Regions from separate parts of the Amycolatopsis sp. NPDC054798 genome, predicted to be linked through region 1. Evidence: riboswitches for the same ligand, from Rfam matches in the RefSeq annotation. Region 1 holds a riboswitch; the other holds the start of a gene.
What was found. Region 1 has a riboswitch for cobalamin ahead of metE (5-methyltetrahydropteroyltriglutamate--homocysteine S-methyltransferase). Riboswitches for the same ligand answer to the same signal wherever they lie in the genome.

Region 1 (7,421 bases):
CGCGTCAAGACCGTCGGCATGCGCAACTCCAACGTGATGGCGATCGCGCCGACCGCGACGATCTCCAACATCTCCGGCGTCGGCCAGTCGATCGAGCCGCTGTTCCAGAACCTGTACGTCAAGTCGAACATGTCCGGCGACTTCACGGTGGTGAACCCGCATCTGGTCAAGAGCCTCAAGGCGCGCGGCCTGTGGGACGAGGTCATGGTCAGCGACCTGAAGTACTTCGACGGCAGCCTCGGCCAGATCGACCGCGTTCCGGACGACCTCAAGGCGCTGTACGCGACCGCCTTCGAGATCGAGTCGAAGTGGATCGTGGACGCCGGTTCGGTGCGGCAGAAGTGGATCGACCAGGCGCAGTCGCTGAACCTGTACATCGCGGCTCCGAGCGGGCGCAAGCTCGACGAGCTGTACCGCTACGCCTGGCACAAGGGCCTCAAGACCACGTACTACCTGCGGGCGCAGTCCGCGACGCACGTGGAGAAGAGCACCCTGCGCGGCACCGACGGCAAGCTGAACGCCGTCTCCGCCACTCCCGCCCCGGCCGCTCCGGCTGCCGCCGCCCCGGCCGCCGCGCCTTCCGCGGCACCGTCGCCTTCGCCGTCCGCGGCGGTTCCGGCCGCCTCCCCCGCGCCGTCGCCGTCGCCCGCCGCGGCCGTCCCGGCGGAGCCGAAGGAGATGCCGAAGACCGACGTCGACTTCGTCGCCACCGAGGGCGCTGCCTGCCGGATCGACGACCCCGACTGCGAAGCCTGCCAGTAAGGAACCCCTGAACCATGACCAACGTGGAAACGACGGACGCGACCGGCCTCGGCGAGATCGAGGTCGGCGCGGCCCGGATCAACGTCGACGACAAGCGCATGATCAACGCGCGCGCCGACGTCAACCAGCTGCTGCCGATGAAGTACCGGTGGGCCTGGGACAAGTACCTCGCGGCGTGCAACAACCACTGGATGCCGACCGAGGTCGCGATGCAGGCCGATATCGCGTTGTGGAAGTCGCCGGACGGCCTCACCGAGGACGAGCGGCAGATGCTCAAGCGCAACCTCGGCTTCTTCGCCACGGCGGAGTCCTTGGTGGCCAACAACATCGTGCTCGCGGTGTACCGGCAGATCACCAACCCGGAGTGCCGCCAGTACCTGCTGCGCCAGGCCTTCGAGGAGGCCGTGCACACGCACACCTTCCAGTACATCTGCGAGAGCCTCGGCCTGGTCGAGGGCGAGCTGTTCAACATGTACCGCGAGGTCCCGTCCATTTCGGACAAGGACGCGTGGGCGCTGAAGTACACACAGAACCTGGAGAACCCGGACTTCGAGACCGGCACGCCGGAAGCCGACCAGGCGTTCCTGCGCGACCTCGTGGCGTTCTACGTGATCTTCGAGGGCATGTGGTTCTACACCGGTTTCGCGCAGATCCTGTCGCTGGGCCGGCGGAACAAGATGGTCGGCATCGCCGAGCAGTACCAGTACATCCTGCGCGACGAGTCGATCCACCTGAACTTCGGCATCGACTGCATCAACCAGATCAAGATCGAGAACCCGCACCTGTGGACCGAGGAATTCCAGGCCGAGGTGCGCGGCATGCTGCAGGAAGCGTGCGAACTGGAAGTGAAGTACGCCCGCGACACCATGCCGCGTGGCATGCTCGGCCTGTCGGCCGACCTGTGCGAGCAGTACATGCACTTCATCACCGACCGGCGCGCCCAGCAGATCGGCCTGTCCCCGATCTACGGCGAGAACGAGAACCCCTTCCCGTGGATGTCGGAAGCGATGGACCTGAAGAAGGAAAAGAACTTCTTCGAAACCCGCGTCATCGAATACCAGTCCGGCGGCGCACTCGACTGGGACTGATCCCACCCAGAGACACCCCCTGAAACTCGGCCACGCCTGCCAAGGCGTGGCCGAGTTCGTTTGCCCGGCAATACCAGACCGGCCGCGGCCAGCCCGCTTCATCACTGCAGTGCCGACACCGTTCCAAACGTCGCAAGGTCGTGCGGCTCCGCCAGGATCGACCAACCCAGCATGTGCCCGGATTTCGCGTCTACAGTGACGGTGAGCACGTTTCCCCTGGGAGCCTTGCTGCCCGGGGGCACCTTGGCGGCGTGCCCGACGAAGTTTCCGGTCATTTGAATCAAGTACACTGGATCGTTGACCTTGGGCTGCGTTCCGTCAATATGCTTGAGCGTATTGCGGTCAGTTCTCACATATCGAATACTGGCCGGGTTGTCCTCGTCATTCGCGGCAGCCAGCCTCTTCGCCGTCCCCAGCAGGTCGGCGGGAGTAGGCGGTGCGGCGTCGCTTTCAGCAGACATCTTCTCCGTCCTGTCGGCACAGGGCTTGCGCGTTGCGCCCGTGATGTTTTGCCCGTTTGTGTACATAAGGAACAGATCGGGTCGTTGATTGACCAGTTCCGCATCAGCGGGATGCCACTTGTTGCCGGTATCTTGGTATTGAAATTTTGCCGAGTTGGCGAAAATCCGGGCGCTGGGAACCGTTACCTCGAGCCCATTATACGCCTGGCCGCCGAATGCCCCATTGCCTTCGGAAATGCCGACAAGATCCCCGTTCTGACGAATCTCCCAGTTGGGACTGCCGGGAACCCAGCTGAAGGTCACGTTCTCGCTGGCGAGCTCGTGCGCGGACTTGATGTAGAACTCCCGGTACGGCACCCCTGGCCGCTGATCGGCCCAGTACCACAGAAATCCTTTCTCGTGCCGCGGGGAACTGTACAGTGTGCCCGCGGTCATTCCCGCTTCAACCCAGGTGTCCAGCTTCGGATTGTTGAGGTTGGTGAGAAGCCACGACTCCCAGTTGGCGAACTCAGCGTCTCGGTTGTCCACGTGAAGACAGCCAACCACCAGATCTGAACCGACTCCGTTCATCCACAACGGCCGCTGCTTGGACCCAATAAAACCCACAGCGTAGCAGTGGTCAGAAATCGTGCAGGCCGGCTGACTGGCCGCGCTTGCCTGACTGGCACCCGCCGCGAATGTCGAAGAAATAAGAACCACAACCGCAGAAAATGATCCGACATGAGAAAGTCTTCGCATCACCCCTCCTTTCACAGTCGTGCACCCGCCAACTTTAACCATGCAAAGAACCCCTGCAACACCCGAATATTAGTTGCCCACCAACAACTCCGCAGTCTCTACCGCCTGCTGCACGCAAGGAACCGCCGACCGGGTGACAATTCAGAAAATCGCTACGCCCTGACGTGCTCAGCCATTCCCCGGAAGAGACTGAAAAATAAGCAGTAAATGCGACTCGGCAGTGAGAAATGATCAGACATTAACGGACAGAGCGCCAAAAACATCAGCTCCGCTCATCTCGCATACTTGCGTCCCGGCAGCTCTCGCGTCGGCGATCGCGCCTGCCAGCTCAGCATGGCCTGCCACCGCGCTCACTGACCGCGACGTCCGCCGCAGGACGACGGACGCCTTCCGACGCTCCCGGCTAGCCCCAGACCCGCTAGACTCGCCCACGCCACTGGTTCGCCAGGACGCACCCGCGTCCCGGCGAGGCAACAGGGAACCCGGTGCGAATCCGGGACTGCCCCGCAGCGGTATGTGGGAACGAAAGCTGTCACCGCGAACGCGGTAAAGCACTGGGCGCCCCGCCCGGGAAGCGACAGCCGGTAGGCACGAGCGATACGCCCACGAGTCCGAATACCTGCCAATGGCACGCACGCCGACGGCGTGCGTGAGTCCGGGCCTCGCGGGACAAGGCACCGACCGAAGCACGGCTTTCCGCGTGCCCGGACTCTTCCGGCGAGCACGTGAGGATGCATGCTGTGAACCCCCTCGGCACCACCGTTCTTGGCTACCCGCGAATCGGCCCATCCCGAGAACTGAAACGAGCACTCGAGTCCTACTGGGCAAACAAGAGCACCGAACAAGCCCTCTTGACCACCGGCCGCCGACTCCGCGAACAGACCTGGACAACCCTGCGCGCCCAAGGCCTCAACTCAATCCCGTCCAGCACCTTCTCGCTCTACGACCACATGCTGGACACCACCGCACTCTTCGGCGCGCTACCGGAACGCTTCACCCGGCTGGGCCTGTCACCCCTGGACACCTACTTCGCCGCCGCACGCGGAGTCCCAGATGCCCCGGCGCTAGAAATGACGAAGTGGTTCGACACCAACTACCACTACCTAGTCCCGGAACTAGCCCCAGACTCCCGATTCGCCCTCACCGGCACCACCCCGATCGACGAGGTCCGCGAAGCCCGCGCACTCGGAATCACCCCACGCCCGGTGCTAGTCGGACCGGTCACCTTCCTCTTGCTGGCCAAGCCGACCGACCCCGGATTCGCCCCACTGGAACTGCTGGACGAACTGCTACCCGCCTACACCGACCTGCTGAGCAAACTGGCCGACGAGGGCGTCGAATGGGTACAACTGGACGAACCAGCCTTCGCAGCGGACCGGACCACCGCTGAACTCAACGCCCTCACCCGCGCATACCACCTGCTGGCCAAAGAAAAGCACCGACCGAAGCTCCTGGCAGCCGGATACTTCGGCGGCCTCGGCCGAGCACTGGGCGTACTGGCCCGCTCCCCCATCGAAGCGCTCGCCGTGGACCTGGTCACCGACGAGTCCTTTGTAGACAAAGTAGCAGCGGAAGGAGCATTGCGAGACAAGGAAGTCCTCGCCGGAGTCGTAGACGGCCGAAACGTCTGGCGCACCGACCCCGGTGTCGCACTCGCCCGCGCAGCGCGCCTGAAAAACACCGCAGCACACGTGAGCGTATCGACGTCGTGCTCACTGCTGCACGTCCCCTACGACGTGGAAGCAGAGACAACCCTCAACCCAAGGCTAAAGACCTGGCTCGCCTTCGCACGCCAAAAGGTAGACGAGGTCGTCCTGCTCGACCGAGCCCTCCGCGGCGAGGACGTGGATCTCGCCCCCGCGCGTGCCGCCATCGCCGACCGGGCCCAGGCCGCGGAGCTACACGACGCCGACGTCCGAGCCCGCATCGCAACACTCCGCCCGCAAGACACCATCCGCCCGCCGTACGAGAAACGCGCTGCGGCACAACAGAAAGCCCTGAACCTGCCCCCACTGCCGACCACCACGATCGGCTCCTTCCCGCAGACCGGCGAAGTACGCCGAGCCCGAGCCGCACACCGTGCGGGCAAGCTCGACGACACCGGCTACCGCACCGCGATGCGCGCCGAGATCGAGCGCGTAATTCGACTCCAGGAAGACCTCGGCCTAGACGTCCTCGTGCACGGCGAGCCCGAACGCAACGACATGGTCCAGTACTTCGCCGAACAGCTGACCGGATTCGCCGCGACCACATCCGGCTGGGTCCAGTCGTACGGATCCCGTTGCGTCCGGCCACCCATCCTGTTCGGCGACGTCTCCCGGCCGAAGCCGATGACCGTCGAATGGGCGAAGTACGCGCAAAGCCGCACCGACCGTCCGGTGAAGGGCATGCTGACCGGCCCGGTCACAATCCTCGCCTGGTCGTTCGTCCGCGACGACCAGCCGCTGGCCGACACGGCGCGCCAGGTCGCGCTGGCCGTCCGGGACGAGGTCGCGGACCTGGAGGCGGCCGGGATCCGCATCGTGCAGGTCGACGAACCCGCGCTGCGCGAACTGCTTCCGCTGCGCGCGGCGGACCGCGAGGCGTACTTCGACTGGGCGGTGCCCGCGTTCCGGCTGGCCACCTCGGGCGTCGCGGAAACCACGCAGATCCACACGCACATGTGCTATTCGGAGTTCGGCGACGTGCTGCCCGCGATCGACGCCCTCGACGCCGACGTCACCAGCATCGAGGCCGCCCGCTCGAAGATGGAGGTGCTCGCCGACCTGAACGAAGCGGGCTTCGGCCGCGGCGTCGGGCCCGGGGTGTACGACATCCACTCGCCGCGCGTGCCGGACCGCGACGAGGTGGCCGGTTTGGTGCGCACGGCGCTCGGCGCGGTTCCGGCGGAGCGGCTGTGGATCAACCCGGACTGCGGCCTCAAGACCCGTGGCTACGCCGAGGTCGAGCCCGCGCTGCGGCATCTCGTCGGCGCGGCCCGGGAACTGCGCGCCGAACCTCGCTGACCCCACCGGTGCCGGGCGGCGCGGCCAGCCGCCCGGCACCGGCCCGAGGATCACCCGAACGGCACGCCCGCAAGTATTGTCACAGCGTCAATAACAGGGGACCGTGGAGGCGGCCGATACCCTGGCCGGGAGGTGGTCGCCATGGCGGACGTGACCGGAAAGACGGGAATCCCCGCGCCGCGCGGCGCGCTCGGGCGGGTCGCGCACGCCGGGAGCGACGGCGTCACCCGGCTCTCGGAGAACCTGCGCGGGCGGATGCCGCCGCTGACCGCGATCCCGTTGCCGCGCAAGGTGGACGAACGCTGGCTCGGCGCGCGCTGGCCGGTCCGCGAACTCGCCGCGCCGCCGGCGGGCAGCGGGCTGAAACCCGTGCTCGGCGACGACGGGCCGCCGCTGATCGGCCACACGCTCGACGGGATGCGGTTCGGCCTCGACTTCAGCCTGCGCCGCTTCGAGCAGTACGGCCCGGTGTCGTGGATGGGCGTGTTCGGCCAGCGGATCGTGTCGCTGTCCGGGCCGGAGGCGACCCAGGCCGCGCTCGTGAACAAGGACAAGGCGTTTTCCCAGGAGGGCTGGAAGTTCTTCATCGAGCGGTTCTTCGAGCGCGGGCTCATGCTGCTCGATTTCGGCGAGCACCACCTGCACCGGCGGATCATGCAGGAAGCGTTCACCCGCGACCGGCTCCGCGGTTACGTCGCGCAGATGGGCCCGGCGCTTCGCGAAGGCGTCGCCGCGCTGCCGTCCGGCCGGCCCCAGCTGTACTGGGCGTTCAAACAGCTGACGCTGGACGTCGCGACCCAGGTTTTCATGGGCATGCGCTCCGCCGCTGACGCCGCTCGCATCAACCGTGCGTTCGTGGCCGCTGTGCGCGCCGGTACCGCCGTCGTGCGGTATCCGGTGCCTGGCGGCCGCTGGGCCGCGGGTTTGCGCGGCAGGAGGACGCTGGAGCGCTATTTCTGCGAGAACCTGGCGGCGAAGCGCGACGCGGACGGCGACGATCTGTTCTCCGCGCTTTGCCACGCGGTCTCCGAGGACGGCGACCGGTTCAGCGACGCCGACATCGTCAACCACATGATCTTCCTGATGATGGCCGCGCACGACACGACCACGATCACCGCCAGCGCGATGGCCTACTACCTGGCGAAGCACCCGGAATGGCAGGACCGCGCCCGCGAGGAGTCGCTGCGCCTCGGCGACGAGCTGCCGGACCTCGAAGCGCTGGAGAGCCTGGAAACGCTGGACCTGGTGATGAAGGAGGCGCTGCGGCTGCGCGCGCCGGTGCCGTCGCTGGCGCGAAAGACCACAAAGGACACTGCGGTCCTCGGCCATTACCTGCCGGAAGGCACGTTGGTCGGGGTTTCGCCGAC
Region 2 (7,421 bases), on a different contig from region 1:
GCGTGCCGCCGGTGAAATGCGGGACGAGACCGTTGATCGCGCCGAGCAATGTCGACTTGCCGACACCGGTGCGTCCGGCGACGAGGCAGAGTTCGCCCTCCTCGATCGTCACGTCGACGTCCCGGAGCACCGGCCGGTCCGCCCCGTCGTAAGTGACGCTGACCTGCGAGAACTCGATCATCGGACGACCTCCGACACCAGCGCCGGACGCGGCGCGAACCAAGCGGGCAGCACGCTGATCAGCACCGCGACGGCAGGCAGCAGCGGCAGCTCCGGCCAGGTCGGCGGGCTGGCCGGGGTGGTGAGCGAAACCGGGTCGGCGATCAGCACGAGCACCGCGGTCGCGACGCCGCACAGCGCGACCAGCGTCTCCGGCAGCCGCCACGGATCGGGCCGGTAGGTCGTGCGCCGGATCTGCCGTCCGCCCAGCACGAATCCGGCGGCGGCCAGCACCAGGCCGGCGACGAGCATCGGCACGCCGAGCCACGACGCGGACCCGTCGAGCACGCCGTAAACCCCCACCGCGACGCCGACCAGCCCGGCCAGCACACAGGTCGCGATCAGCATCCGGACGCGCGGCGAGAGGTAGCCGCGCCGTCCGTAGCCGCGGGAGTCCATGGCCGCCGCGAGCTGCAGTGACCGGTCCATGGCGTCGGCCAGTACCGGCACGAAAATCCCCTTCACGAACCGCAGGCCGCGCGTCTTGCCAGCCCGCAGCCGACGCGCGCGACGCACCCGTTGCACGCTCTCAACCAGCTGCGGTGCCACGGACAACGCGACAGTCACCGCCGTCCCCACCTCGTACAGCGCCCCAGGCACTGCCTTGAGCAGGCGTTTCGGGTTCGCCAGCGCGTTCGCGGCACCGACGCAGAGCACGATCGTCGCCAGCCGGAGTCCGTCGTACAGGCCGCCGAGCAGCTCCTCGGCCGAAGTGGGGCCGAGGAGCTGAATGCCGGCCGCGACGCTCGGCAGCGGGATGGTCGGCAGCGTGAACAGGATGTGGCCGCCGTCCTCGCCGCCGATCAGGATCCGGAACAGCACGCGCGAGGCCAGGATCACCCCGGCGACCCAGGCGTACATCCGGAACGCCAGCGCCCACGGCGCGTCGCCGCGGCGGAGCACCACGACGAACCCGGCCACCGCGATCACCAGAGCGAGCAGAACCGGGTTCGTGGTCCGGCTGGCGGCGACGGCGAGCGCGAGCGCCCACACCCACCACGCGCCGGGATGGAGCGCTCGCGGGCTACTCCGCGGCACGCCTGCGGCGCACCGCGACGACCGTCCCGGCCACCACGAGCAGCACGACGACCACGATGCCGATCACCAGTCCCCACGGGAATCCACTGTCCGAAGTGGACGCCGGAGCCGGAGATTCCGCGGGCGCGTTGGCTTTGCGCACCGGTTCGGTGCGCGGCGGCGGATACTCGGTGTAGGACTTGCCGATCGCGAACGACCAGCCCTCGAACGCACCGGCGGGCGGCTTCCAGCTCTGCGCGCCGACCTGCGCCGAGGCCCATTTACCGCCGTTGGCGGCGGTCCAGAAGCTCCAGGACGCGTTCTCCGGCGGCATTCCGGTGCAGGTCTGGTCGGCGGGCTTGCCCTCGATCTTGCACATCACCGCCAGGCCGTACTTGCCCGCACCGGCGAGTTCGAAGCCCGCGTTCTGCAGGGCGGTGACGCCGTTTTCCTGTTTGCCGGGAGCGCACCGGATCAGGGTTTCGCCGCCGAGCCCCTGGAAATCGACGATCACCGTGACGCCGTTGTCGTCCTGGCAATAACCTGCGGTGCCCTTGCCGGGCGTGGTCGCCGAGGCGGAGGACGCCCCGCCCAAACCGGTGGCGACGAGAAGAGCGCAGCCGGCGAGGACTCGCCCCCAGTGCCGCGCGTGGCCGAACTTCATGTCAGATGTACCTCGCATCGATCGGACCACGACGGGCGATCCGGCTCGCGGTCCCTCGCGGGCCGCTCACGGTTGCGGGCCAGCGCCGGATTCTCACCGGCTTCCCCCGTTCGTGGCGAAGAACTTGTCGACGTTAACGCACCGCAGGCCGCGCCGGAAGCGACCGCGGACACACCTACACTTCCGGGCGTGGGACAGGACCAGCTGCGCGTCGGCCTCGTAGGAACCGGACCGTGGGCCACCACGGTGCACGCTCCCGGGCTCGCGGATCATCCAGGGACCGTGCTCAGTGCTGTGTGGAGCCGTCGGCCGGAAGCCGCCGCCGCGCTGGCGCAGGCCTACGACGCCGTGCCGACCAGCGATCTGGACGAGTTGTTCGAGCAGGTCGACGCGCTCGCGTTCGCCGTGCCGCCGACCGTGCAGGCCGAACTGGCGACCCGGGCCGCGGAGGCGGGCAAGCACCTGATCCTGGAAAAACCGATCGCCGCCGACCTGGCCTCGGCACAGCGTCTCGCCGACGCCGTGACGTCCGCTGGCGTGGCTTCGCTGGTGATGCTCACGCTGCGGTTTTCCCAGCAGACGCGCGACTGGCTGGACGGCGTCACCGCCGCTGGCGGTTGGCGAGGCGGCAGCGTGCGGTGGCTGTCCGGCGCGCTGCTCGGCGGCAAGTACGCGACCTCGACCTGGCGACAGGACCCGGCGGGCGGCGCACTCGCCGACGTCGGCCCGCACGCGTTCGACCTCCTCGACGCCGCCCTTGGTCCGATCACCGGCGTCCTCGCCGCGCACCGCGGTCCCGAAGACCTCTGGCAACTGCTGCTCGAACACGAAGGCGGCATCACGAGCACCGCGACCCTCAGCATGCGCCTGCCGGTGCAGCCGACGGTGGTCGAGTACTCGGTCTTCGGCGAGCACGGCCTCCGCACCCTCGGCCGCGCTGGCACGGCGAACGACGCGTACACCGCGCTGCTGGACGACTTCGCCGCGATGGTGTCGTGCGGAACGACCACGCACCCCTGCGATGTCCGGCGAGGCGTGCACCTGGCTCGGATCGTGGACCAGGCGCGGGCCGCGCTGAGTTCTTAATTCGCTTGCCCGGTCTGAGACGATGAACGGGAAGTTCGTTTCGGACGAAGGAATGCCTATGTGCTCCGCCACGGCCCACCCCGGCCGCCTGGCCTGAGCTGTCTGGCCTGAGCTGTCTGGCCTGCGCGCCTGGCGTGGGAAGCCCTGCCTGGTTTCGTGCTGCCTGTGCTTTCCTTCCTTCCGAAAGGCTTCCACCAGAGATGTCCGCCCTTCAGGCCTACGTCCGCGCCACCGCACCGATCGGCCGCGATACCGAACGGATCGGCCCGTTCCTGGCGACTTTCGCCCGGGACAGCTCGCATCCGATGGCGAACTACGCCATCCCCGACGACGGCGCGAAGCCCTCGCCCGCCGAGATCGCTCTTCTGATTTCCGCTTACCAGCAACGAAATCTCCTGCCCCGGCTGGAGTTCTTCACCGAGGCCGCCCCCGAGGTCGAGGCAGCTCTCGTCACCGAGGGGTTCACGCTGGAACGACGCGTGCCGGTGATGACCTGCACCGCCGAAGACCGTGTCGATTGCGTTGTACCGGAACACATTCAGCTGCGCGCGCCGTCGTCCGACGACGAATTCCGCCGTTTGCGGTCCGTGCAGAACGTCGCGTTCGGAGAGCCGCCGGAGGTGTCGGACGCCGATGTCGAACGCAACCGCCACTACCTGACTGTCCTAGCCGAACACGAAGAAACCATTGTGGGCGGCGGAATCGCGCTGGACATCGTTTCCGGCGCGACGGAAATCGTCGGCATCGCAGTGGCCGCCGAGTACCGCGGCCAAGGCATCGCTGCGGCCATCACTGCGCGCCTGACGCGCCTTGCCCACGACCTCGGTGCGCGGACAGCATTCCTTACGCCGGGCGACGTGGGCATCGGGACGGTCTACCGCCGCGCCGGGTACCGCACCGCCGGCGAATGCGTGCACCTGTCGCTGAACTAATCGTCGTACCGGCCGCCGCGACCACGCTTGACGTCGCTACGACGCTTCTTCGCCGCCAACCGGCGTTCCTTCGAGCCCCGCGAAGGCTTGGTGGGACGCCGCTTGGCAGGCGGCGGCGCGGAAGCTTTCGTCAACACCTCCGCCAACCGCTCCCGCGCCGCGTCGCGGTTCATCAGCTGGGAGCGGTATTCGCTGGCCGCGATGGTCAGCACGCCGTCGACCAGGCGCGTGCCCAGCCGGGTCGTGATGCGTTCCTTCAGCGCGGGCGGGATCACGGCGGAGCCCGCGACGTCGAACGACAGCTCGACGCGCGAGTCCGTCGTGTTCACGCCTTGTCCGCCCGGTCCCGAGGACCGGGAGAACCGCTCTCGCAGTTCGGCACCCGGGATCACGAACCGGGTGCCAACGCGTACGTCCTCCGCCATGTCCTCAGTGTCTCAAGACCTGGCAAGCGGCTTTCAGAACCGCGGGTGGTCGCCGGACAGCACCGCGCGCGGACCGTCCGGGTCCTCGGCGGGCTGGACGTCGCCGAGGATCCACGCGGGCACGTGCCGCGCGGTGAGCACCGCCAGCGCCCGGTCGACGTCCTCGGCGGACACGATCGCGACCATGCCGACGCCCATGTTGAACGTCTTCTCCAGCTCCGCGCGCTCGACCTTGCCGCGCTGCCCGATCAGCGCGAACACCGAAGCCGGCGTCCACGTGCCGCGTTCGAGCTTGGCGACGAGACCGCGAGGCATCACGCGGGCGAGGTTCGCTTCGAGACCGCCGCCGGTGATGTGCGCGAACGTGCGCACCTCGGTCTCGGCGACCAGCGCGAGGCAGTCCTTCGCGTAGATCTTGGTGGGTTCGAGCAGTTCCTCGCCGAGGGTGCGGCCGAACTCCTCGACGTGCCCGTCCAGCGGCATCCGCGCGATGTCCAGCAGCACGTGCCGGGCCAGCGAGTAGCCGTTGGAGTGCAGCCCGGACGAGCCCATGGCGATCACGACGTCGCCGGGGCGGACCTTCTCCGGCGACAGCAGCGCGGACGCCTCGACCGCGCCGACGCCGGTGGCCGACAGGTCGTAGTCGTGCTCGCCCATCAGGCCGGGGTGCTCGGCCGTCTCGCCGCCGAGCAGCGCGCAGCCCGCCTGGACACAGCCCTCGGCGATGCCGCCGACCAGCGCCGCGATCTTCTCCGGCACGACCTTGCCGACCGCGATGTAGTCCTGCAGGAACAGCGGCTCGGCCCCGGTGACGACGAGGTCGTCGACCACCATCGCGACCAGGTCGATGCCGACGGTGTCGTGCTTGTCGAGCGCCTGCGCGACCGCGATCTTGGTGCCGACGCCGTCGGTCGACGACGCGAGGATCGGCTCTTTCCACTTGTCGAGCTTGAGGGAGAAAAGCCCGGCGAAACCGCCGACCCCGCCGCGCACCTCGGGCCTGGTGGCCCGCTCGGCGTGTGGCTTGAGCAGCTCGACGGCCTGGTCACCGGCGTCGATGCTGACCCCGGCGGCTGCGTACGTGGCGCTCGTGGACTCGCTCACGGAAGCGGACTCCCTACTGGACATGCTTGGTTCACGGACGCCGGACGGCGTCTTCGGCACCGTACCCGGCGGCGCTGACCGGAGTCGCCGCGCCACCTGCGGCGTCCATGCTTTCGAGCAGGTGCTTGCCGATGAGCGCGTCCTCGGGCAGCGGAATCGGGTACTCGCCGGAGAAGCAGGCCGTGCACAGCCGCGACTTCGGCTGCTCGGACGCCGCGACCAGGCCGTCCAGCGAAATGTAGCCGAGCGAATCGGCCCCGATCGAACGGCGGATCCCGTCGAGGTCGACGCCGTTGGCGACGAGTTCGGCCCGCGAGGCGAAGTCGATGCCGTAGAAGCACGGCCACCGCACCGGCGGCGACGCGATCCGCACGTGCACCTCGAGCGCACCGGCCTCGCGCAGCATCCGCACGAGCGCGCGCTGGGTGTTGCCGCGGACGATCGAATCGTCCACCACCACCAGCCGCTTGCCGCGGATGACGTCGCGCAGCGGGTTCAGCTTCAGCCGGATGCCCAGCTGCCGGATGGTCTGCGACGGCTGGATGAACGTGCGCCCGACGTAGGCGTTCTTGACCAGGCCGGTGCCGTAGGGCAGGCCCGAGCCCTGCGCGTAGCCGATCGCGGCCGGGGTGCCGGACTCCGGAACGGGCATCACGAGGTCGGCTTCGACCGGGTGCTCGACGGCCAGCTTGCGGCCGATCTCGACGCGCGTCGCGTGCACGCTGCGGCCGGCGATCGACGTGTCCGGACGGGCGAGGTAGACGTACTCGAAGACGCAGCCCTTGGGCTCCGGGTTCGCGAACCGCGACGAACGCAGCCCCTCAGCGTCTATGGCGATCAGCTCGCCCGGCTCGACCTCGCGCACGAACGACGCGCCGCAGATGTCGAGCGCGGCGGTCTCGCTCGCCACGACCCAGCCGCGCTCCAGCCGGCCGAGCACCAGCGGGTGCACGCCGTGCGGATCGCGGGCCGCGTACAGGGTGTTCTCGTCGGCGAAGACCAGGCAGAACGCGCCCTTGAGCGTCGGCAGCAGGTCCAGCGCGGCGGCCTCGATGCCCTTGTCCGCGGCGTTCGCGGCGAGCAGTCCGCAGACCAGGTCGGAGTCGCTGGAGGACCCGGTGAGCCCGGCGTGCGGCTTCAGCCCCGCGGCGACGGTGCGATCGCGCAGTTCGGCGGTGTTGACCAGGTTGCCGTTGTGCGCGAAGGACAGGCCGCTGCCGGTGTCCGTGGTGCGGAAGATCGGCTGGGCGTTCTCCCAGATCGTGGCTCCGGTCGTGGAGTACCGGCAGTGCCCCACGGCGATGTGCCCTTGCAGGGACTGCAGAACCTGCTCGTCGAAGACCTGGCTGACGAGCCCGAGATCCTTGAAGACGACGATCTGCGAGCCGTCCGAAACGGAGATGCCCGCTGCCTCCTGCCCGCGATGCTGCAGGGCGTAAAGGCCGTAATAGGTGAGCTTGGCGACTTCTTCCCCGGGAGCCCAGACGCCGAAGACGCCGCACTCCTCACGGGGTTCCGGTTCGGGTTGATCTTCGGGTCGAGCAGGACTGGCGGAGGGGTCGGAAACCACCGGGAAGCTCCCAGGAAGACGTGGGCGGGCCGGTTCAAGTGTAAGGGGTGGAGGGGGCGGGGAAGCGGGCTGCGGGGTGGTTCTGACCACTACGGGGGAGGGTTTCCGGATCGGTGCTCTTGATTTGGAGCAGGGGTCTTAATGGTGGAGCGAGTGCTTGGATGCGCTCCGTCACCGCTTCGGCCCTTCCCGGTGCTGGCTTTCCAGTTCTGCCAGATGCGCCAGCGCCGGAAGCGCCGCCCTCAGGGCCTCGACCTCGGCGTCGGCGAGTTCGTCGATCAGCCGCGCGTACGCGTCGATGCCCGCCTGGCGCCGCGTCTCAACGTACGAAGCCCCGGCTTCGGTCAGCCGCACCAGCGTGACCCGCTTGTCGGACGCGTCGCCCCTCCGCTCGACCAGTCCGG

Region 2: linked by a shared signal. The riboswitch ahead of ACWGIC_RS00710 (hypothetical protein) and the one ahead of metE (5-methyltetrahydropteroyltriglutamate--homocysteine S-methyltransferase) in region 1 are both predicted to bind cobalamin.

What each region holds. Positions count from the first base shown of each region.
Region 1 covers NZ_JBSHAM010000122.1:4,042-11,462, forward strand. The annotation lists gene ACWGIC_RS40250 (ribonucleoside-diphosphate reductase subunit alpha) at 1-762, shown strand, start outside; gene ACWGIC_RS40255 (ribonucleotide-diphosphate reductase subunit beta) at 777-1,850, shown strand; gene ACWGIC_RS40260 (hypothetical protein) at 1,952-3,049, opposite strand; cobalamin riboswitch at 3,470-3,690, shown strand; gene metE (5-methyltetrahydropteroyltriglutamate--homocysteine S-methyltransferase) at 3,781-6,054, shown strand; gene ACWGIC_RS40270 (cytochrome P450) at 6,310-7,421, shown strand, end outside.
Region 2 covers NZ_JBSHAM010000001.1:136,406-143,826, reverse strand. The annotation lists gene ACWGIC_RS00720 (ABC transporter ATP-binding protein) at 1-181, opposite strand, end outside; gene ACWGIC_RS00715 (CbiQ family ECF transporter T component) at 178-1,257, opposite strand; gene ACWGIC_RS00710 (hypothetical protein) at 1,244-1,900, opposite strand; cobalamin riboswitch at 1,914-2,061, opposite strand; gene ACWGIC_RS00705 (Gfo/Idh/MocA family protein) at 2,090-2,986, shown strand; gene ACWGIC_RS00700 (GNAT family N-acetyltransferase) at 3,187-3,918, shown strand; gene arfB (alternative ribosome rescue aminoacyl-tRNA hydrolase ArfB) at 3,915-4,343, opposite strand; gene purM (phosphoribosylformylglycinamidine cyclo-ligase) at 4,377-5,447, opposite strand; gene purF (amidophosphoribosyltransferase) at 5,479-7,017, opposite strand; gene ACWGIC_RS00680 (MarR family winged helix-turn-helix transcriptional regulator) at 7,189-7,421, opposite strand, start outside.